3 regions of the Streptosporangium sp. NPDC050148 genome follow, and region 3 is predicted to be linked to each of the others. Evidence: riboswitches for the same ligand, from Rfam matches in the RefSeq annotation. Region 3 holds a riboswitch; each other region holds the start of a gene.

The links. A riboswitch is a leader RNA that binds a small molecule or an ion and turns the genes downstream of it on or off. The one in region 3 is predicted to bind S-adenosylmethionine.
Region 1: it holds a riboswitch for S-adenosylmethionine, as region 3 does, so the genes downstream of both, ACZ6RT_RS16600 (hypothetical protein) here and ACZ6RT_RS28365 (aminotransferase class V-fold PLP-dependent enzyme) in region 3, are expected to answer to the same signal.
Region 2: it holds a riboswitch for S-adenosylmethionine, as region 3 does, so the genes downstream of both, thrC (threonine synthase) here and ACZ6RT_RS28365 (aminotransferase class V-fold PLP-dependent enzyme) in region 3, are expected to answer to the same signal.

Annotation. Positions count from the first base shown of each region.
Region 1 covers NZ_JBVJIA010000013.1:28,483-33,104, reverse strand. Annotated here, with positions in the region: gene ACZ6RT_RS16615 (nitric oxide synthase oxygenase) at 1-1,093, shown strand, start outside; gene ACZ6RT_RS16610 (enoyl-CoA hydratase) at 1,229-2,002, shown strand; gene ACZ6RT_RS16605 (DUF402 domain-containing protein) at 2,145-2,666, opposite strand; SAM riboswitch class IV at 2,719-2,830, shown strand; gene ACZ6RT_RS16600 (hypothetical protein) at 2,866-3,939, shown strand; gene ACZ6RT_RS16595 (MFS transporter) at 4,042-4,622, opposite strand, start outside.
Region 2 covers NZ_JBVJIA010000017.1:17,902-22,523, reverse strand. Annotated here, with positions in the region: gene ACZ6RT_RS20215 (cold-shock protein) at 483-683, opposite strand; gene ACZ6RT_RS20210 (MoaD/ThiS family protein) at 1,113-1,388, opposite strand; gene thrC (threonine synthase) at 1,411-2,700, opposite strand; SAM riboswitch class I at 2,715-2,855, opposite strand; gene ACZ6RT_RS20200 (S1 family peptidase) at 3,239-4,622, opposite strand, start outside.
Region 3 covers NZ_JBVJIA010000029.1:82,655-87,276, forward strand. Annotated here, with positions in the region: gene ACZ6RT_RS28360 (NADH-quinone oxidoreductase subunit D) at 1-643, opposite strand, end outside; gene ACZ6RT_RS28365 (aminotransferase class V-fold PLP-dependent enzyme) at 661-1,989, opposite strand; SAM riboswitch class IV at 2,044-2,159, opposite strand; gene ACZ6RT_RS28370 (TerC family protein) at 2,358-3,278, shown strand; gene ACZ6RT_RS28375 (cytochrome P450) at 3,455-4,622, shown strand, end outside.

The DNA.
Region 1 (4,622 bases), on a different contig from region 3:
GGACTATCTGAGGTTGTTCCACGCGGAGAATCCCGGGGCAGGTGACCCGCGGGAGCGCCTGCGCGAGGTCCGGCAGGAGATCGCCCGGACCGGCACGTACACGCACACTCCCAGCGAGCTGGTCTTCGGCGCCAGGGTGGCCTGGCGCAACAGCGGCAGGTGCATCGGCCGGCTGTACTGGCGCTCGCTACGGGTGCGCGACCGGCGGTACGTCACCACGGCCGAGGGCATCGCGGTCGAGTGCGTGAACCACCTGCGGGACGCGGCGCTGGCCCGCAGGATCCGCCCGACGATCACCGTGTTCCCCCAGGAGCGGCCGGGCGTCCCCGGGCCCCGGATCTGGAACGAGCAACTGATCCGGTACGCCGGTTACCGGACGGCGGACGGGTCCGTCGTCGGGGACCCGCGCTACGTCGCCTTCACCGAGATGCTGCGCGAGCTGGGCTGGCCGGGCGGTCCCGGGAGCCCGTTCGACGTCCTGCCGCTGGCGATCTCGGTGGGGGAGGGGCCGCCGCTGCTGTCCACGCTGCCCGGCGACGCCGTCCTGGAGGTCGCGCTCTCGCACCCGGTCCACGCCTGGTTCGAGGAGCTGGGACTGCGCTGGCACGCCGTACCGGTGATCTCGAACATGTGCCTGGAGATCGGCGGGGTCTGCTATCGGGCGGCGCCGTTCAACGGCTGGTACATGGGCACCGAGATCGGCGCCCGCAACCTGGCCGACACCGACCGCTACGACCTGACACCGTTGATCGCCCGGCGCCTGGGCCTGAACACCGGCACCGACCGCTCGCTGTGGCGGGACTACGCCATGGTGGAGCTGAACGCGGCGGTGCTGCACTCCTTCGAGCGGGCCGGGGTGACGATGACCGACCACCACACCGAGTCCCGGCACTTCCTGATGCACCTGGAGCGCGAGGAGAAGGCCGGGAGGGTCTGCCCGGCCGACTGGAGCTGGATCGTTCCGCCGATGTCGGCCTCGGCCACGCCGGTGTTCCACCGCTACTACGAGGACAGGCGGCTGACGCCGAACTTCGTCCACCACCCCGACTCCCTGGAGCGCGGTCTCGGCCGCCCCCGCGGACCGGGAAGCTGATCACCGGCCCGTCCTCCCTCCGGAGCCCCCGCCCCTGCTGACGCCGGGGCGGGAAAAGGTGTAGAACGATATTCTGTAACCTCGGGACGGAGGTTCTGACGCGGGTGCCCCGAGGGCTCCCCGGAGGGAGGCGGAATGCTCGACCTGGTGCTGTCGTCGGTCGAGGGGGGCGTGCTCACCCTGACGTTCAACCGGCCGGACCGGCTGAACGCCTGGACCGACGAGATGGGCAGGCGCTACTTCGACCAGCTGGCCGACGCCGAGAAGGACCCCGAGGTCCGGGTGATCGTCGTCACCGGGGCGGGACGGGGGTTCTGCGCGGGCGCGGACTTCCGGACGCTCACCGCCATCCAGGACGGCTCCTACTCCGGGGAGCCCGACCGGCGTCCCACCACCTTCCCGACCACGATCCGCAAGCCGGTCATCGCCGCCGTCAACGGTGCCTGCGCCGGGCTCGGCATGGTCCACGCCCTGGTCTGCGACCTGGTCTTCACCGCGGACGAGGCCAAGTGGACCACCGCGTTCGCCCGCCGCGGACTGGTCGCCGAGTACGGCCTGTCGTGGATCCTGCCGCGCCTGGCCGGCCAGGCCGCGGCCATGGACCTGCTGCTGTCGGGCCGTACCTTCACCGGGGCCGAGGCCCGCGAGCTGGGGCTGGCCGTCCGGTCGGTGCCCGGGGAGCGCCTGATGGAGGAGACCATGGCCTACGCCCGGGAGCTGGCGACCCACAGCTCACCGGCCTCGATGGCGGTGATCAAGCGGCAGGTCTGGGGCGACTGGCAGCAGAGCCTGGAGTCCTCGGAGTCGGCGGCCGTCCGCCTGATGGCCGAGTCCTTCACCCGCCCGGACTTCGTGGAGGGCGTGGCCAGCTTCGTCGAGCGCCGCGCCCCGGCGTTCCCGCCGCTGTAGACGGGCCCGCGCCGTGGACGGAGCCCTGCCGTGGACGGGCCCGCGCGGTCGTGCGGGTGTTCCACCAGGTCGCACGGGCCCTGGGTCGTACGGGCCCCGGCGGGTCGTGCCGGCCCTGCCGGGTCGTACGGCTCCGGCGGGCTCAGGTGACCAGGGAGAGCCAGTGCGGGGCGGCACCGAAGGGAGGGGTTCCTGCGGTGACGGCCTTCATCAGCCAGGCGGCCGAGTCACGGGCGTTCTGCACCACGTCGGGCGGGTACGCGTACCGGATCCGGTGCTCCTCGAACTCGTCCTCGTCGTCCAGGAAGATCCGCCTGGTGCGGCCCCTGAGCACGTCACGGCGGGTCCGGATCACGTCGAGGTCGAGGTCGATCATGGTGACCTCGCCGTCGCGCCACTCGGGCACCGTGGAGATGTCGCAGTAGATCTCGTGCTTGTTCGGGGCGGCGTTGAAGGCGGCCGTCCACCAGGCGTCGCGGGGGAAGAGCATCACGAAGGGCTGCGGCCAGGCGACGGCGGGGCCGTCCCCCTTGTGGCCGCTGGAGCCGGCCACGCAGCCCGTCCAGACCCCGTGCTCGTCCTCGCCGAGCAGCAGGCCGCGGTGGTGCCAGTGCAGCGATCCGTCGTACTTGCGGTAGACCACGTTCACGATCTCGTAGGACATCCTTCGACAGTAGGGCTTGACAATGATCCATGCATTTCCTACCTTTTAAATAGGTTAAACGCGTCGATGTGAGACCCCGGCCGGCTGACCGGCGCCCCTTCCGTCGCGAGGGGCGCCTCCGGGGAGAACCCGGCGGCACGGTCGGCGTGCCGCGGACGCGGCCCCCGCCGGGCCGCCGAGACGTGTACGGGAGTGCCACATGTCGCAGAGCGCCACACCGGAACCCGACCATCCCGAACCCCTCGCCCTCGACCCGGACGGCGTCCCGGCCGGGGAGCCGGTGATCGTCAAGGGGATGGGGCCGGCCCTGGCCGGCCTGCTGGTGCCGCTCACCTCGGGCAGGGGCGGCCGGTGCGCCCGCGGGTACGACGGGGAGCTGGTCTACCTGCCCGGCGAAGGCGAGCCCCTGCTGCACGTGGGGTCCTCGCGCGGCGTGCCGCACCACCGCGGGTTCGCCCACCCCTTCGGCGGCGCCGAGCCGCCGGTGCCGCGCTTCGTCACCCGCGGCACGCTGGGCACGGGGCCGTGGAACCTCCGCCGCGACCTGTGGCCCCTGGTGGCCAAGGAACTCGCCTTCGCGTACTACCACGAGCTCATCACCGCCCACCCGGAGCGGACGCGGTCGACCTGGGAGGAGTTCGAGGAGGCCTTCGCGGCCGAGGAGTGGAACAGCCCCGCGATGCGCAGGCTCGTCCGCGCCGCCGTCCCCCGGCACCCCGACCGGCTCGACCTCGACCGCCTCGACCGGCCGCTGCACGGCATCCGGTTCGGCGACCGGGCGGGGGTGCGCAGGTGGATGCGCGGCTACCTCGCCGCCGACCTGGAACGGCGCTCCGACCCGGCGCACAGCGCCGACCACGCCATGGTCCTCGCCCTGCTCTCCGTCCGCGCCGTCCTCGCCGAGGCCGGCGTCTCCGACCCCTGGTTCCGGGAGTTCTCCGACCATGTCGCCGGTGGCTCGCCCGCGTCGTACCTGGAGGAACTCCGCGCCCTCGCCGAGGCCGGGGTGGTCGTCTTCCTCGGCGCCGACCTGGTGATCGACCGGTACGAGGGACGCTGGCGGGCACAGAGCCCCACCGCCCCCGGGGCCGTGACCTCCACGGTCCTCGTCGACACCGGACGGCCCGCGTGGTCGCCGGACAGGACGGCGGTCACGGCCTCCGGCGCGGACCCGTGGGCCAGGGCACCGCGCAGGAGACCGGCGCCCAGGACCGAGACGAGGTACTCCAGGATCCTCGCGACGACGCCGGTGTGGGGACGGCACCCCACCTGATCCCGCACGGCACGCCCCGCGGCCCCGGTCTCGCCCGCCACGGTCGCGGGAGCGGTCCCGCCCGTTCTCCGTGCGGGTCCCGCCCGGTCCCGTGCGGCACGGCTACGTCGCGGGGTGACTCGGCACGGCCTCGGGAACGGCGTCCGTGCTCCGGTGGCCGAGCCTGCGGATGTCGGGCAGGAGCAGCACGCCCAGGCAGGAGGCCGCCAGCAGCGCCGCCGCCCCGTACAGGGTGGGGGCGGTCCCCACGGCGGTGGCCAGCGGCCCGGCCAGGGCCATGCCGAGGGGCATCAGCCCGAGGGAGAGCAGCCAGTCGTACGCCGACACCCGGGAGATCGCCTCGGCCGGGATGTGCTCCTGCACCAGGGTCTCCCACATCGGGGCCATCAGCGCCAGACCACCGGTCATCAGCCCGTAGGCCACCGCGACCATCGGCGCGGACATCCCCGCGGCGAGCAGGACGAGCGGCAGCGCGCCGAGCGCCAGCACCAGGTTGGCGACGACCAGGGGCCGCTTCGGCCTCACCCGCAGGGCCAGCAGCGCCCCTGCCAGGGCGCCGATCGTGCCGCCCTGCACGATCGTGCCCCAGGCGAGCTCGCCGCCCAGGGTGGTGACGGCGAGCACCGGCCCGATGGTGATCAGGACGCAGCGGCTCAGGTTCCACATGGAGTGGCCGACCAGGT
Region 2 (4,622 bases), on a different contig from region 3:
GAAAGCGGCCCTTTCCACAGAGAGGGAACCCCCCTTCCCCCCCCGGGGGCCCCCCCCCGGGCCCGACGAAACGAACCGCTCGGACCGATCCCGGCCAAGCCGGACCAAGCCAAACCAGTCCAGATCAGCCCGCACGAAGCCGGACCAAGCCGGACCAAGTCGAACCAGCCCGGATCGGCCCGGACAGGACGGATGACATCGGACCGGAGTGAACGGCCTCGAACCGGACGGGCCGGGTCCGACGAACCCGTCCGGATCCGGCCGGATCCGGCCGGATCCGGACGGGCCGAGCCCCGACCCGACCTGACGTGACCTGACGAGCCGACCACGCCGGACCGGGCCGGACATGAGGGGCGGGCGTGCGGAGCGGCCGGACAGACCGCGATCCACGGGGTTCCACGAGGTTCCACGGGGTTCTGCGGTGCTCCGCGAGACTCCGCGGGGCTGCGCCGCCCGCCCGGAGAGTTCGGGGGACGGCCGGGTCAGACCGTCCGGACGGCTTCGGCCTGGGGACCCTTCTGACCCTGGGTGATCTCGAACTCCACCCGCTGGCCCTGCTCCAGTGCCCGGTAGCCGTCCATCATGATCGCGGAGTAATGGACGAACACATCCTTACCACCGTCTACCGCGATGAAGCCGTAGCCCTTGTCCGCGTTGAACCATTTGACGGTGCCCTGCGCCACTTGTGACTCCTCTTACTGGTCTTTAGGACGACGCCCATTCCTCTCGCGAAGTCCTCAATCTCCGGGCGAACTTCGCCACGTCGATCGCCCTCGACCATACCTGTGAGAAGTGGTCGAGCAACAGAGTCAAGCACCAAACTACCCGTTTACGCGAGTTTTCCGTACGAGAACATAGTTTGACTATCACTAGTAGTTAGTTTAAATTTGTACGATCTCTTCATGCGCAAGGAATATGAGTCCGGGTCATAAAAAACGACACCCGCGCGGCCTGAGCCGCGCGGGTGTCGTGGGGAGATGTCGATGGCGAACGGGGCCGGGCCCCGAGCCCACCGGCGGTCCGGACGGGCCCGCAGGGGCCGGCCCGGGGCGGGTCGGGGACGACGTGACGGCGCGGGAGCGCCGGGACCGGGACGCCGGGTGGGCGGCGGCTCAGCCCCCGGCCACCGCCGGGATGATGGAGATCTGCGCGCCCGAGGGCGTGGCCGTGTCCAGGTTCTCGGCGAAGCGGACGTCCTCGTCGCCGACGTAGACATTGACAAAACGGCGAATTTTACCCGTTTCATCAAGGATTCGGGCACCGATCCCCGGGAAGTCCGCGTCCAGCTTCTGCAGAACTTCGCGCAGGGTCTCACCCTCCGCGCTCACCTCGGCGGCACCACCGGTGTACGTCCGGAGAATCGTCGGAATCCGCACAGAAACGCTCATAGTTCGGTACCTTTCACGGTTTTCAGGCGATGGCCGCACGGAATGCGTCAAGGGAGGGCCGGATGACCGCGGTGGGACGCGCCTCGGAGGCCACCGCGTCCAGGGTCTTGAGGCCGTCCCCGGTGTTGAGCACCACGGTCTCCGCGTCGGGGTCGAGCGTGCCCGAGGCGACCAGCTTGCGGAGCACGCCGACGGTGACGCCACCGGCGGTCTCGGCGAAGACGCCCTCGGTCCTGGCCAGCAGCCGGATCGCGTCGACGATCTCGGCGTCGGTCACGTCCTCGACGGCGCCACCGGTACGGCGGGCGATGTCCAGGACGTAGGGGCCGTCGGCCGGGTTGCCGATCGCCAGCGACTTGGCGATGGTGTCCGGCTTGACCGGGCGGATCACGTCGTGACCGGCCTTGTAGGCCGCCGAGACCGGCGAGCACCCCTCGGCCTGGGCGGCGAAGATCTTGTACGGGGTGTCCTCGACGAGCCCGAGCCGGATCAGCTCCTTGAACCCCTTGTCGATCTTCGTGAGCTGGGAGCCCGAGGCCACCGGGACGATGATCTGGTCGGGGATGCGCCAGCCGAGCTGCTCGGCGATCTCGTAGGCCAGCGTCTTGGAGCCCTCGGCGTAGTACGGCCGCAGGTTGACGTTGACGAAGCCCCACTTCTCGCCCAGCTCGTCGCCGATGAGCTCGGAGCAGAAGCGGTTCACGTCGTCGTAGGTGCCCTCGATGCCCACCAGCCTGCCGCCGTACACGGAGGCCATGACGATCTTGGCCTGCTCCAGGTTCGAGGGGATGAACACGCAGGAGTCCAGCCCGGCCCGCGCGGCGGCGGCGGCCACGGCACCGGCCAGGTTGCCGGTGGAGGAGCAGGACAGGGTGTGGAAGCCGAAGGTGCGGGCCGCCTCCACGGCGATGGCCACCACGCGATCCTTGAAGGAGTGCGTGGGGTTGCCCGAGTCGTCCTTCACGTGCAGCGAGCGGATACCGAGCTCGCGAGCCAGGTTCCGGGCGTTGACGAGCTTGGTCCAGCCGGGTGCCATGTTGGGCTTGGAGGCCACGTCGGCCGGGACCGGCAGCAGTGAGCGGTAGCGCCAGATGTTGTCCGGCCCCTCGGCGATCTGCTCCCGGGTCACGCGCCCGAAGTCGTAGGCGATCTCGAGGGGCCCGAAACATTCGATGCACGCGAAGCTCGGGCCGAGGTCGTAGCGGGCACCGCACTCGCGACAGGACAGGGCCACGGCGGGGCCGAAGCTTCCGTCCGCGTCCTGCTGGGCGGGCGAGGTGACGGTGATGTTCTCAGTGGTTGCGAGCGCCATGAAGCGAGGCCTTTCCCTCATCTTCGTCTGCGACCACCCTGGCCACAGACCGGAATTGGCACCTGTCCCGGCCGACCTCGTCAGATCACGAGTCTTGAACCGGGAGGGTTGCCGGGGCTTCGCAGGGCCGGTCCCTCCACCCCTCTGGATGAGCACGTATTCAGTTGTCGACCTGATGCGCAGGTCTCCAGCACTCTACCCCGCCACCCCGCCGTCCCGGCAAGCCGTCTCACCGTATGAGACATGGCGTGTTACCTGCCGGACAGGGACATCGGCGGGGGGTGTGGTCACCGGCCCTGGGGGGGGGGGGGGGGGGGGGGGGGGGGGGGGGGGGGGGGGGGGGGGGGGGGGGGGGGGGGGGGAGGGGATGGCTGCGGGGGGGTACGCCCCCCCCCCCCCCCCCCCCCCCCCCCCCCCCCCCCCCCCCCCCCCCCCCCCCCCCCCCCCCCCCCCCCCCCCCCCCCCCCCCCCCCCCGGGACCGTGCCGGAGGCTTGACGCCCGGCCGGACACCGGACTTCCCGAAGACGGCCGCTCAGGTCAGGGCGCGCTGCGGACCGAGAGCGGGGACGGCGCCCTGAGCCCCACGGTGTAGGCGCCGGAACCGGCCACGCTCGCCACCCGGTAGCGGTAGAAACCGGGCGTCCCGGTGTAGGTGATCTTCTCGTCGGGGCCGGCGCTCCTGGAGGAGGCGACGACCCGCCAGGCGGAGCGGCTCCACTTCTGCAGGTACAGGTCGAAGTCCGCGCCGGCGGGGCCGTCCAGGCACCCGAAGTGGTTCCCGGGGATGCCCGCCCGGTAGTAGACGTTCCTGGGGTGGTAGACGGACCTCCCGGCGGCCAGCGCGCCGGTGTAGGTGGTGGGGTAGCCGGTGCAGGTGCCGGTGGTCGGCGGCGGCGGATTGCCCGCCGTGGTCCTCAGGGCCAGGCCGTAGGCGGTGAGGATCTCGGCGATCGGCTGGAAGTAGGTGACGCCTCCCGAGGCGCAGTCGCCCGAGCCTCCGGAGGTGACGCCCTGGGCCTGGTCGATGGCGATGAACGAGCCGCCCGAGTCGCCGGGCTCGGCGCAGACGCTGGTACGGGTCAGCTCCAGGACGGCGCCCTGGGGGTAGGTGACGCTGGCGTCGCGCTGCTGGACGAGGCCGCAGTACCAGTCGGTGGTGGAGCCCGACCGGCAGACCGAGGCCCCCTCGATGGCGACCCGGGCCCCGGCGACGGGGACGATGCCGCCCTCACCGTTGTCCACACCGGCGACGGCCGTCCAGGCAGCGTTGGTGGCCACCCAGGCGTAGTCGCTGCCCGGGAAGACCGACCCCTGGAAGACCCCCTGGGCCTGGCGGTTGAACCCGAGGGTGGGCGCGCCCTGCCTGCCGCAGTGACCGGCGGTGACGAACCCCTGCTGGTTCCCCTTGAGGACGGAGAAGCCGACCGAGCAGCGGTTGACGGTGTTGATGTAGTAGGCGTTTCCGCCGACCAGGTCGTACAGCGGCAACGGCGCCTCGGTGGAGGGCAGCACGATCACGGCGGTCTGGTCGAGACCGGAGGACTCGATGATGTTCTCGGTCTGGTCCGGCCGCGGGGCCAGCACGACCACCTTGTTCCGCTTGACGTCGATGTAGCGGACGCTGGAGACCAGCGGCTGCGGCGGCAGGGTGGCGTCGAGCTTCGCCTTGATGGCGGACAGCTCCGTCAGCGACGTGGGAACGATCTCGGCCTGCGCGCCCGCGGCCAGGATCTGGGGGATGTCGGTGGCCCTGGTGCTGGCCACCACCAGGGTGTGCGCGGTCTTGGCCCGCAGCCAGGCGCCGCCGAAGCGGTCACCGAGCCTCCTGCTCATCTGCTCGGCGATCGGGATCAGCCGGGCCTCGTTGAGCAGCCGGGTCTCGGCCTCGGCCCGGGTCAGGCCCAGGTCGCGCTGGAGCGCC
Region 3 (4,622 bases):
TGTCGGGCAGTCTCCGGCGCACGTCGGCCACGGCCGTCGAGACCCGGCCCGTCCACCCCTCGGGCAGCTCCTCCTTGAGGCCCCCGACCCGGTTGAACATGTAGTGCATGCGCCCGCCGGAGATCTCCTCCATCACGGCCTGCAGGGTCTCGCGCTCCCGGAACGCGTAGAAGACCGGCGTGATCGCGCCGAGCTCCAGCGGGTAGGAGCCGAGGAACATCAGGTGGCTGAGCACCCGGTTGAGCTCGGCCAGCAGCGTGCGCGTCCAGACCGCCCTGACCGGCACCTCCATGCCGAGCATCCGCTCCACCGCGAGCACGACGCCCAGCTCGTTGGCGAACGCCGACAGCCAGTCGTGCCGGTTGGCCAGCACGATGATCTGCCGGTAGTCGCGCACCTCGAACAGCTTCTCCGCGCCCCGGTGCATGTAGCCCACGATCGGCTCGGCCGAGCCGATCCGCTCCCCGTCCAGGGTGAGCCGCAACCGCAGCACGCCGTGCGTGGAGGGGTGCTGCGGCCCGATGTTGAGGATCATGTCCTCGGTCGCGAGTTCCTTGCCGTGCGCGCCGCCCACGGCGGCGGCCCCCGCCCCCATCCCCACGCTCAGCTCACGGGGAGCGCCTTCGGCACGAGGTTCGGTCATGGGTCCATGCTGTCACGTCACGGGCGCGAGGCAAGATCCCGCAGGGCGCCGATCAGCCGGTCCACGTGCTCCTGGGTCGTGCCGATGCCGATGGAGGCGCGTACCGCCGAGGCGGTGACGTCGTCGCAGCCGCCGTCCTTGGCGCCCAGCAGGTGGCGGACGAAGGGGTGGGCGCAGAACTTGCCGTCGCGGACGCCGATGCCGTGGTCACCCGAGAGGGTCTCGGCGACCTCGCGGGCGGTGAGGCCGTCCACCACGAAGGAGACGATGCCGACGCGCGGGTGGTCCGGGCCCCACAGGGAGAGCTCGTGCACGCCGGGGATCGAGGCCAGGCCCGCGCGCAGCCGGGTGAGCAGGCGCTCCTCCTCGCGGATCAGCGGGGTCCAGCCGGTGGCGGACAGGGCGTCGCAGGCCGCGGCCAGGGCGACGGCGCCCAGCACGTTCGGGGTGCCGGCCTCGTGCCGGGCCTCGGGGTCGTCGTGCCACTCGGCCCCGTCGTCGGTGACGGCCCTCACCGCGCCACCGCCCCGCAGGTACGGCTCGGCGTCGGCCAGCCAGTCGGAGCGGCCGACCAGCGCGCCCGTGCCGAAGGGGGCGTAGAGCTTGTGACCGGAGAAGACCACGTAGTCCAGGTCGAGCGCGGTCAGGTTGAGGCGGCGGTGCGGGACGAGCTGCGCGGCGTCGACCAGGATGCGCGCGCCGTAGCGGTGCGCGATGTGGGCCAGCGCGGCGATCGGCCAGAGCTCGCCGGTGACGTTGGAGGCGGCGGTCACCACCAGCAGCGCCGGGCCCTCGATCGAGGACAGGGCCTCGTCGGCGGCGCGGACGGCCTCGCCGGGGAACGCCGGCACCGGCAGCCGCACCGCGCGGTCCCAGGGCAGCAGCGAGGCGTGGTGCTCGGTGTCGAAGACCACCGCGGTGGTCCCCTCGGGCAGACTCCGGGCCAGCAGGTTGGTCGCGTCGGTGGTGTTGCGGGTGAAGATCACCGAGTCGTGCGGGCGGGCTCCGACGAAGGCGCGCACCGTGTGCCGGGCCTGCTCGTAGCGGGCCGTGGTCAGCTGGGACGCGTACCCGGCGCCGCGGTGGACGCTGGAGTAGGCCGGGAGCGCGGCGGCGACGGCGGCGCTGACCGGCTCCAGACAGGGGGCGCTGGCGGCGTAGTCGAGGTTGGCGTAGCGGACGAGCCTGCCGCCCTTCACCGGGACCTCCAGGTCCGAGCCGAGCACGGCGGGGATCGGCCGTCCGCCGGTCGCGGTGGCCGGAGCCGCCGGGGTGGCGCTCGCGTGGGCCGTGGGGGCGTCCGTGGTGGAAGCGGTGGTGGAGGCGAAGATCGTCAGGGTGGACATGCCGGTGCTCCTTCGAGGTCATCGGACCTCGACCCATGAGACATAGGCACCCGAAGCCCGCGCTTGCCCGGCACACCTCGTGCCGGACCAGGTCCTCACCCGGGGCACCCCGCCGCGGACGCGAGGGTTGCCGGCCAGCGAGCCGGGGCTTGTCACTGGCACTCATGACCTACGGGGGAACTATAACCGACGGCCGCCGCCCTTTCGCAAGTCCGGACACGCGCCGCGAGTCGGCACCTGGGGTGACTTTCGACACGGAAGGGCTCGCAAGGAACTCCTGGAGGCTCCCGGTCGTCCTGGGAGTCAGCCGAAGAACCGTTCTGGCCGCCGGCCGGCTCTGTTCCCCCGCGGGCCCAAAGGAGGAAGCAATGGACTGGGTGACCAACCCGGAGATATGGATAGGGTTCTTCACCCTTGTCGCCCTGGAGATCGTGCTGGGGATCGACAACATCATCTTCATCTCGATCCTGGTGAGCAGGCTCCCTCCCGAGCAGCGGGACAAGGCGCGCAGGCTGGGTCTCCTCGTCGCCCTGCTCAGCCGCCTCGCCCTGCTGGTGGCGCTCGCGTGGGTGGTGAGACTCACCGAGCCGTTCTTCGAGGTGTTCGGGCAGGGGATATCCGGGCGGGATCTGATCCTGATACTCGGCGGCCTGTTCCTGCTGGCCAAGAGCGTCCACGAGATGCACGGCAGCCTGGAGGGCGACTCCGGCCACGGCGGGGGCAGGATGGCCTCCTCCTACGCCTCCGTGATCGTCCAGATCATGATCCTCGACATCGTCTTCTCGCTCGACTCGGTGATCACCGCGGTCGGCATGGTGGACGAGCTGGGCGTCATGATCGCGGCCGTCATCGTCGCGGTCCTGGTGATGCTGTTCGCCTCCGGTCCGATCAGCCGCTTCGTGGACCAGCACCCGAGCATCAAGATGCTCGCGCTGTCCTTCCTGGTGCTGATCGGCGTCGTGCTGATCGCCGAGGGCTTCGAGCAGCACATCCCCAAGGGCTACATCTACTTCGCGATGGCGTTCTCGCTGCTGGTGGAGCTGCTGAACATCCGGATGCGCCGCAAGACGGCACAGAAGCCGGTCGAGCTGCACTCCCGCTACCAGGCCGAGCCGGACGCCTCCTCGGGGGAGGGCGAGCCTGCCGTGTCCGGGACGCGGGGACACTCGGAGTCCGCGGCGGGGGCCGGAGCGCAGTCCGGAGCGCAGTCCGGAACCGGGACGGGGACCGGCTCCGGGAGCGTGACCGGGACCGACGCGCGACCGGACGGGACGGATCGTCCCGCGTGAAGCCGGGCGGGCGGCCGTCCGGTGGGCGGCCGCCCGGGTGAGCACGGCCGGACGAGCCGGGTGAGCGGAACCGGACGAGCCGGGTGAGCGGGGCCGGGTGAGCGGGGCCGGGGGAGACCGGGTCGGCGGGATCGGGGGACCGGCCCGGCTCCCAGCTGGGGGATTACGATGCTCACGTGCGCTTTGATCCCTGGAATCCGGAATTCGTCGCCCACCCGTACGACGCCTACGACGAACTGCGACGGGAGCGGCCGGTCGATTTCTTCGAGCCGACCGGCCAGTGGCTCGTCGCCCGGCACGCCGACGTCAACGCGCTGCTGCGCGACCGCAGGCTCGGCCGCTCCTACCTGCACGTGGCCACCCACGCCGAGTTCGGCAGGCCGGACGACCCCGGGTTCCAGGACCCGTTCTGGCGGGTGATCAGGGCGGGCATGCTCGACGTCGAGCCGCCCGTGCACACCCGGCTCAGGCGGCTGGTGTCGAAGGCGTTCACGCCGCGCATGGTCGAGGCGCTCCGGCCCAAGGTCGCCCGGATGGCCGGACGGCTGGTCGACGACTTCGTCGAGCGCGGTGGCGGGGACCTGATCGCCGAGGTGGCCGAGCCGCTCCCGGTCGCCGTGATCGCCGAGATGCTCGGCGTGCCCGAGGCGGACCGGCCCCTGCTCCGGCCCTGGTCGGCCCGGATCTGCGGCATGTACGAGCTGCGGCCGTCCGTCGAGGCCCAGCACGCGGCCGTACGGGCGGCCGAGGAGTTCTCCGCCTACCTCGTCGACCTGGCCCGCGCCCGGCGGGCCGACCCCGGTGACGACCTGATCAGCGCGCTCGCCCTGGTGGCCGACGAGGGCGACAGGCTCACCGAGGAGGAGCTGGTCGGCACCTGCGTGCTGCTGCTCAACGCCGGGCACGAGGCGACCGTCAACGTCACCGGCAACGGCTGGTGGGCGCTCTTCCGCAACCCGGCCGAGCTGGAGCGGCTCCGCGCCGATCCGGGGCTGCTGCCCACCGCGATCGAGGAGCTGATGCGCTGGGACACGCCGCTGCAGATGTTCGAGCGCTGGGTGCTGGAGGACGTCTCGGTGGGCGGGGTCGACATCCCCAGGGGTGCCGAGGTGGCCCTGCTGTTCGGCTCCGCCAACCGCGATCCCGAGGTCTTCGCCGACCCCGGCCGCCTCGACGTGGGCCGGGCCGACAACCCGCACATCTCCTTCGGCGCGGGCATCCACTTCTGCCTGGGCGCGCCGCTGGCCAGGGTCGAGCTGGTCGAGTCGTTCGGCACGCTGCTGCGCAGGGCACCGAGGATGGAACCGGTCGCCGAGCCCACCTGGGGGCCGGGCTACGTCATCC